2 regions of the Kitasatospora sp. NPDC048296 genome follow, and region 2 is predicted to be linked to the other one. Evidence: riboswitches for the same ligand, from Rfam matches in the RefSeq annotation. Region 2 holds a riboswitch; the other holds the start of a gene.

The links. Region 2 has a riboswitch for guanidine ahead of ACGF12_RS01800 (MBL fold metallo-hydrolase). Riboswitches for the same ligand answer to the same signal wherever they lie in the genome.
Positions count from the first base shown of each region.
Region 1: linked by a shared signal. The riboswitch ahead of ACGF12_RS17110 (DMT family transporter) and the one ahead of ACGF12_RS01800 (MBL fold metallo-hydrolase) in region 2 are both predicted to bind guanidine.

Region 1 covers NZ_JBICZB010000025.1:25,969-29,360, forward strand. Annotated here, with positions in the region: gene ACGF12_RS17100 (xanthine dehydrogenase family protein molybdopterin-binding subunit) at 1-1,079, shown strand, start outside; tRNA gene ACGF12_RS17105 (tRNA-Cys) at 1,197-1,268, opposite strand; guanidine-III (ykkC-III) riboswitch at 1,352-1,417, shown strand; gene ACGF12_RS17110 (DMT family transporter) at 1,462-1,776, shown strand; gene ACGF12_RS17115 (MFS transporter) at 1,874-3,313, shown strand; gene ACGF12_RS17120 (hypothetical protein) at 3,317-3,392, opposite strand, start outside.
Region 2 covers NZ_JBICZB010000002.1:5,907-9,298, reverse strand. Annotated here, with positions in the region: gene ACGF12_RS01815 (ABC transporter ATP-binding protein) at 1-487, opposite strand, end outside; gene ACGF12_RS01810 (Scr1 family TA system antitoxin-like transcriptional regulator) at 612-1,394, shown strand; gene ACGF12_RS01805 (DUF397 domain-containing protein) at 1,391-1,588, shown strand; guanidine-III (ykkC-III) riboswitch at 1,651-1,718, shown strand; gene ACGF12_RS01800 (MBL fold metallo-hydrolase) at 1,730-2,587, shown strand; gene ACGF12_RS01795 (Uma2 family endonuclease) at 2,594-3,145, opposite strand; gene ACGF12_RS01790 (hypothetical protein) at 3,245-3,392, shown strand, end outside.

The sequences.
Region 1 (3,392 bases), on a different contig from region 2:
CCGTCACCTGCCCGGCGCCGGTGAAGGCGCTGCTGGACGCGGTGGCGGCCGAGCCGCTGCCGGCCCTGCCGGTGGACGACCCGGACGCCGAGTGGCTGCTGCCGGGCGGGCCCGGCGGCGCCGGGGACCCGGCGGCGGTGCGCCGCGGCATCGGCTACGCCGTCGGCATGGTGCACATGCTGGGCGCGGAGGGCGAGGACGAGGTCTCCACCGCCACCGTGCGGGTCAGCGGCGACCACGCCACGGTGATCTGCGCGGCCGTCGACGCCGGGCAGGGCTTCGCCACGCTGGCCCGGCAGATCGTGCAGACCGTGCTGGGCGTCAGCGAGGTCTACATCGCGCCGGCCGACAGCGACCAGTCGATCGCCGGGCCCTCCGCCCGCGGTCGGCACACCTGGGTCTCCGGCGGCGCGGTGGAGCGGGCCGCGCTGATGGTCCGCCACCAGCTGCTGCAGCCGATCGCGGCCAACTTCGGGATGTCGGCGGAGCTGCTGCAGATCGCCGACGGCAAGATCACCTCCTACGACGGGGTGCTCGGCATGCCGGTCGCCGAGGCGCTGGAGGGCAAGGAGCTCTGGGCCACCGCGCAGTGCCGCCCGCACCCGACCGAGCCGCTGGACGAGTCCGGGCAGGGCGACGCCTTCGTCTCCATCTCCTTCTGCGCGATGCGCGCGGTGGTGGACGTGGACATCGAGCTGGGCACCGTCCGGGTGGTCGAGATGACCGTCGCCCAGGACGTCGGGCGGGCGCTGAACCCGCGGCAGATCGAGGACCGGATCGAGGCCGGCGTGGCCCAGGGCGTGGGCCTGGCGCTGATGGAGGACCTGCAGACCTCGGACGGGGTGCTGCTCAACCCCTCGCTGACCGGCTACCGGCTGCCCACCTCGCTGGACACCCCGGAGGTGCGGATCGCCGCCCTGCTGGAGGAGCGGGACGTGGTCGCCACCTTCGGCGCCAAGGCGGTCAGCGCCGTGCCCGCGGTGGTCGCTCCGTCGGCCGTCGCCGCCGCCGTCCGGGCCGCCACCGGCCTGCCGGTCGGCCGGCTGCCGATCCGGGCGGAGGACGCGGTCACGGCCTGACCCGAAAAGGCTGGCCCGAAAGGCTGATCCGAAAGACTCACCGGAAAAGCTTGGCCCGAAAAGCGCGAAGGGAATTGCCGGTCGACGTTCCGAGTCGACCGGCAATTCCCTTTTCCGAGGCCGTGGCGGGAATTGAACCCGCGTTCACCGCTTTGCAGACGGTCCCCTGAACCACTCGGGCACACGGCCAGTGAATTCAGGATGGCGGAGCCGGCGAATGGGGTCAACGAAGTTTTGTAAATTCTGTATGGCAATGTGTGCTACCGTCGAAGGCGGTGGCTGTTTTCCCGCCACCCCGGACGAGCGCGTCGTACCCGGTGACGACAAGACGACGCAGTTCAGCGGCAATCCGGCCGCTGTGGACTGCGGAGGTACGGCCGTCATGGCTTGGCTCGTTCTGATCGTCTCGGGTCTCCTGGAGACCGTGTGGGCGGTGGCCCTGGAATCGTCCAAGGGTTTCTCCCGCCTCGTTCCCAGCCTCGTGTTCGGCGTCGCCCTGCTGCTCAGCATGGGCGGGCTGGCGTACGCGATGCGCACCATCCCGATCGGCACCGGGTACGCGGTCTGGGTCGGCATCGGCGCGGTCGGCGCCGCGCTCTACGGCATGGCCGCCCTGGGGGACCCGGTGACCGTGGCCCGGATCGGCTGTCTGCTGCTGATCGTCTCCGGCGCGGTGGGGCTCAAGGTGCTGCACTGAGCCCCGGTCCGCCGCACCGGTCCTACGCCTGCGGACCGAGCCGATCACCGACTCGGGTCAGGGGTCATCGAGGCGGACGGCTCTTACGATGTTACGTATGACCACTGCCTCCCCCACCTCGGTCGACTCCACCCCGATACCCGACGGCACCGACCCCGGCGGCGGGGTCCTCAGCGGCCGCTACCGGGCGCTGACGCTGGGAATCGTGTCGGTGGTCCTGGTGATCGCCTTCGAGGCGACCGCGGTCAACACCGCGATGCCGACCGCGGCCCGCCAGCTGAACGGCCTCGGACTGTACGCCTTCGCCTTCTCCGGCTACTTCACCACCACGCTGTTCGCGCTCGTCGTCTCCGGGCAGTGGTGCGACCGACGCGGACCGCTGCGGCCGCTGTTCACCGGCATCGCGGTGTTCGGCGCCGGCCTGGTGGTGGCCGGCACGGCGCCCGGCATGTGGGTGTTCGTGGCCGGGCGGGCGATCCAGGGCCTGGGCGGCGGGCTGGTGATCGTCGCGCTGTACGTGGTGGTCGGCCGGGCCTACCCGGAGCGGCTGCGCCCGGCGGTGTTCGCGGCCTTCTCCTCGGCCTGGGTGCTGCCCTCGATCGTCGGGCCGCTGGTCTCCGGGGCCGTCACCCAGCACCTCGGCTGGCGCTGGGTGTTCCTGGCGGTGCCGGTGCTGATCCTGCTGCCGCTGGCCGTGATGGGTCCGGCGCTGGCCCGCTCGGAGCGGGAGCATCCGGTGCTCAAGGGCGCGGACTTCGACCGCCGGCGCACCCTGCTGGCCGCGATGGCCGCGGTCGGCGCCGGCCTGCTCCAGTACGCGGGCCAGCGCCGCGATCTGATCGGGCTGGTCCCCGGGATCGCCGGGGCGGCGCTGCTGGTGCCGGCGGTCCTCGGGCTGCTGCCGAAGCGGACCCTGCGGGCCGGGCGCGGGCTGCCGACGGTGATCCTGCTGCGAGGGGTGGCGGCCGGGGCGTTCTTCGCGGCCGAGGCCTTCATCCCGCTGATGATGACCACCCAGCGTGGCCTCTCGCCGACGCTGGCCGGGCTGACCCTGACCAGCGGCGGGCTCTCCTGGGCGCTGGGTTCCTGGTTGCAGGGGCGGCCCGGGGCCGAGCGTTACCGCGAGGCGATGATCCGGTGCGGCTTCGTGCTGACCGCGGTGGCGATCGCGGGCGCCGCGCTGGTGCTGGTTCCGGGGGTGCCGGCCTGGGCGGCCTCGGTGGCCTGGGGCGTCGGCGGCATCGGGATGGGCCTGGCGGTCGCGAGCGTCAGCGTGCTGATGATGAAGCTCTCCGCGCCGGAGGACGCCGGGGCCAACTCGGCCGCCCTGCAGATGAGCGATGCGCTGGGCAACGTGCTGCTGACGGGCCTGGCCGGGGTGCTGTTCGCGGCGCTGGGCGGCGGCTCGCTCGCCGTCGCCCACGAGTGCGCCGCGGCCGCCGGCTCGCCCGGCGCCTTCGCGGTGATCCTGCTGGTGATGGCCGGGGTGGCGCTGCTGGGGGCGCTGCTCGCCGGCCGGGTCCGCGCCCGGTCCTGACGCTCAGTCCGCGGTGGCGACGGCGGTGGGGGAGGGGGCCGGCGGCGGCGCCGCCGGGATGCCGAGGAGGCCCTCCCAG
Region 2 (3,392 bases):
CGTCCCGCAGCGCGACCAGCAGGTCGGCGTAGCGGGCCGCCGCCGCGAGGTCGTGCAGGACCATGACCACCGTCCGCCCGCCCGCCGCGACCTCGCGGACCAGTTCCAGCACCTCCACCGCGTGCCCGAGGTCCAGGGCGCTGGTCGGCTCGTCCAGCAGCACGACGGGGGTGTCCTGGGCGAGGACCATGGCGAGCCAGCAGCGCTGGCGCTGGCCGCCGGAGAGCCGGTCGAGGCGGCGGTCGGCCAGGGCGTCCACGCCGGTGGCACGCAGGGCTTCCGCGGTGAGCCGTTCGTCGTCCGGCGACCACTGGCGGAACAGGCCCTGGTGCGGGTGGCGCCCGTAGCGCACCAGCCCGGCCACGGTGACCGCCTCGGGGGCCTGCGGGCCCTGCGGCAGCAGGGCGACCCGGTGGGCGGCCTGGCGCGGGCGCAGCCTCCAGACGTCCTCGCCGCCGACCAGGACCCGCCCACCTGCTGGGGTCACCCGTAGGGATGGTTTCGATCGATTCGCACACCCCCGAACCGCTGAGCGCCTAACGTCGAGGGCCACACCGGATGACCTTGGGGGGTCAGCCTTGAACGCGTCCTCGTCCGCCACGCCGCCGCCGATGTCCTGGCAGTACTGCGGCAACCAGATCAAGCTCTGGCGGACTCGCGCCGGAGTCAGCCGGGAGGACCTGGCGGCTGAAGCCGGGTACAGCTACGAGAGCCTTCGATCGATGGAGGCCGGGCGCCGGAAGCCGTCACTGCACCTGTTGCAGGTGGCCGACGAAATGTGCGGCGCGAAGGGAATTCTGGCGGCAGGAGCGGACTTCCTGAAGCCGGAGAAATATCCGTCATCCGCCGAGGACTACATGAAGTACGAAGCCGAGGCCGTAGCACTCAACTGGTACGAGAACCACTTCTTTCCGGGTCTTTTGCAGACCGAGGAGACCGTGAGAACACTCCTCAACTCCCACTGGCCGCCGCTCGATGACGAGACGGTCGAAACGCGTGTCGCTGCGAGGTTGGAACGCCAGGAAATGCTGAAGGTACAGACCAGGGCCTTCAACTTTCTCATCGAAGAAGGCGTCCTACGACGGCCCCTCACAACTATCGAAGCCCACCGCCGACAGCTGCGCCACGTTCTGGCCATCGGCGAGGCGCGTCACATCACGGTTCAAGTGGTTCCATCCCGTGGAATCCACCCTGGCCTGAACGGGCAGTTCATCCTTCTGGAAACAGCCGAGCACCAGCGGCTCGCGTATGAGGAGGGCCAGGCGTTGGGCATGCTCCACGCAGACCCCGCCAGGGTAAGCGTCCTCAGCCATCGCCATGAAATGATCCTCCGGCAGGCACTCGATCCCGAGGCCTCGGCCAAGCTGATCAGCGAGTTGCTGGAGGAGCTATGAACGACGCGCTGACCTGGTTCAAGTCCAGCCACAGCAACACCGAGGGCGGCGCCTGCGTCGAGATCGCGGTCACCCCGGCCTCCATCCACGTCCGCGACTCCAAGGACAGGACCGGCCCGCAGCTCCGCTTCACCCCTGAGGCGTGGACCGACTTCGTCCAGCTCGCCCGAGACGTTTCTCCTCTGGACCGCTGAATCCACTGGTAGCGCCGAGGGATTCCGGTACGAGCCTCCGCACTGCTCGTGCTAGCGTCCCCGGGGCGGTGCAGCAGCGCCCGCCCCGGACGAGACGTGCGCCGTACCCGGCCCGCCAAGACGACGCACTCTGGAGGCGTCATGTCCGCTGCCAGTGCACCGATCGCCCGTCCGCTGGACGTGCGGTGGATCCACGGATCCCCGTCCGCGAAGCACAACACCGACCCGGACATCCAGGTCCACGAGTACGACGAGCACACCGTCATCCTGCGGCAGAACAAGGCGGTCAACTACGAGGCACCGTTCCTCTTCCTGCTCTTCGGAGCGGAGCGGGCGGTGCTGATCGACACCGGGGCGACGGCCGAGGCCTCGTACTTCCCGCTGCGCGCGACGGTCGACGACCTGATGGCCGATTGGCTCACCCGCCACCCCCGGGACGAGTACCCCCTGCTGGTGCTGCACACCCACCCGCACGGCGACCACATCGCCGGCGACGGCCAGTTCGCCGACCGGCCCGCGACCACCCTGGTCGGCGCCGACCTTGCCACGGCCTGGGCGTACTTCGGCTTCGACCGGGCCCCCGAGGCCACGGCCCGCGTCGACCTCGGCGGCGGGCGGGTACTGGAATGCCTGGCCACCCCGGGACACCACGAGGCGGCGGTCACCTACTACGACCCGTGGACGGGCTTCCTGCTCACCGGCGACACCGTCTACCCGGGCCGGCTCTACATCAACGACTGGCCCGCCTTCGCCCGCACCATCGACCGACTGATCGCCTTCACCGAGAGCCGCCCGGTCACGTACGTCCTCGGCTGCCACATCGAGATGACCCGCGCCCCGGGCATCGACTACCCGATCCGCACCACCTACCAGCCCGACGAACCCCCGCTCCAGCTCACCGTCGACCACCTGCACCGGATCCGCGCAGCCGTCGCCGAACTGGGCGACCAGCCGCGTCGCCACCCGCTGGACGACCTGATCCTCTGGCCGAGCGACTGAGGCGGGTCAGTCCCGGTAGGGGACCAGCGCGGACAAGTCCAGGTCGAAGCCGAACGGCTCGGGGATGTGGATCCGCTCGCCGAATTCCCGTTCGGTCCTGGTGTGGTAGCGATCACGGTTCGGTTCGGAGAACAGGGTGACCGTCTTCTGCCGTGGGTCAACGATCAGATAGAGCGGGAAGCCCGTGCGCGGGTAGTCGCGGACCTTCCCGGCCCAGTCGTTGTCCGGGTTCGACGGGGAAACGATCTCGACCGCGATCAGAGCCAGTTCTGCAGGGATGCTGCGCCCGGCAAGGTCGACGACGTCTACGGGCAGGTAGGTGAGATCCGGGTTCCTCACTGCTCCGACCTCTGACGAGGACAGGTCGCTGTTGCCGGTCGGAAAGTACCCGGCAGGACAGTGGGCCTCGAACTGTCGTTGGACGAGGGCAAGGTTCAGCTGGTGAATCAACGGCGGAGACGCCTGCATGACAATGACGTCGCCGGACAACTCGACCTTGTAGCCGTCGGGGAGGCTCCGTCGGGCCTGTTCGAGAAGGCGGTAGTGCTCGGGATTCATGCGATCCCCTCCAGTGCTCCAGCCACCGTACGACAGTAAGGGCAGACCAGGAGGACATCCCGCCCCCCGAATGTGCATTCGACTGGGATGCTGGCCGACATGACTAAAGATCAAGTTGGTCGGCTCGTCGGCGCCGGCTTCGGGCTCGTCTTCATCGAGGCCAACGCGGGAGCACTGCCGGCAGGGGTGGCCATCCCACTGCGCGTGATCGGCGTGGCCGCGTTCCTCGGGCTGGTCCTCTTCGGAC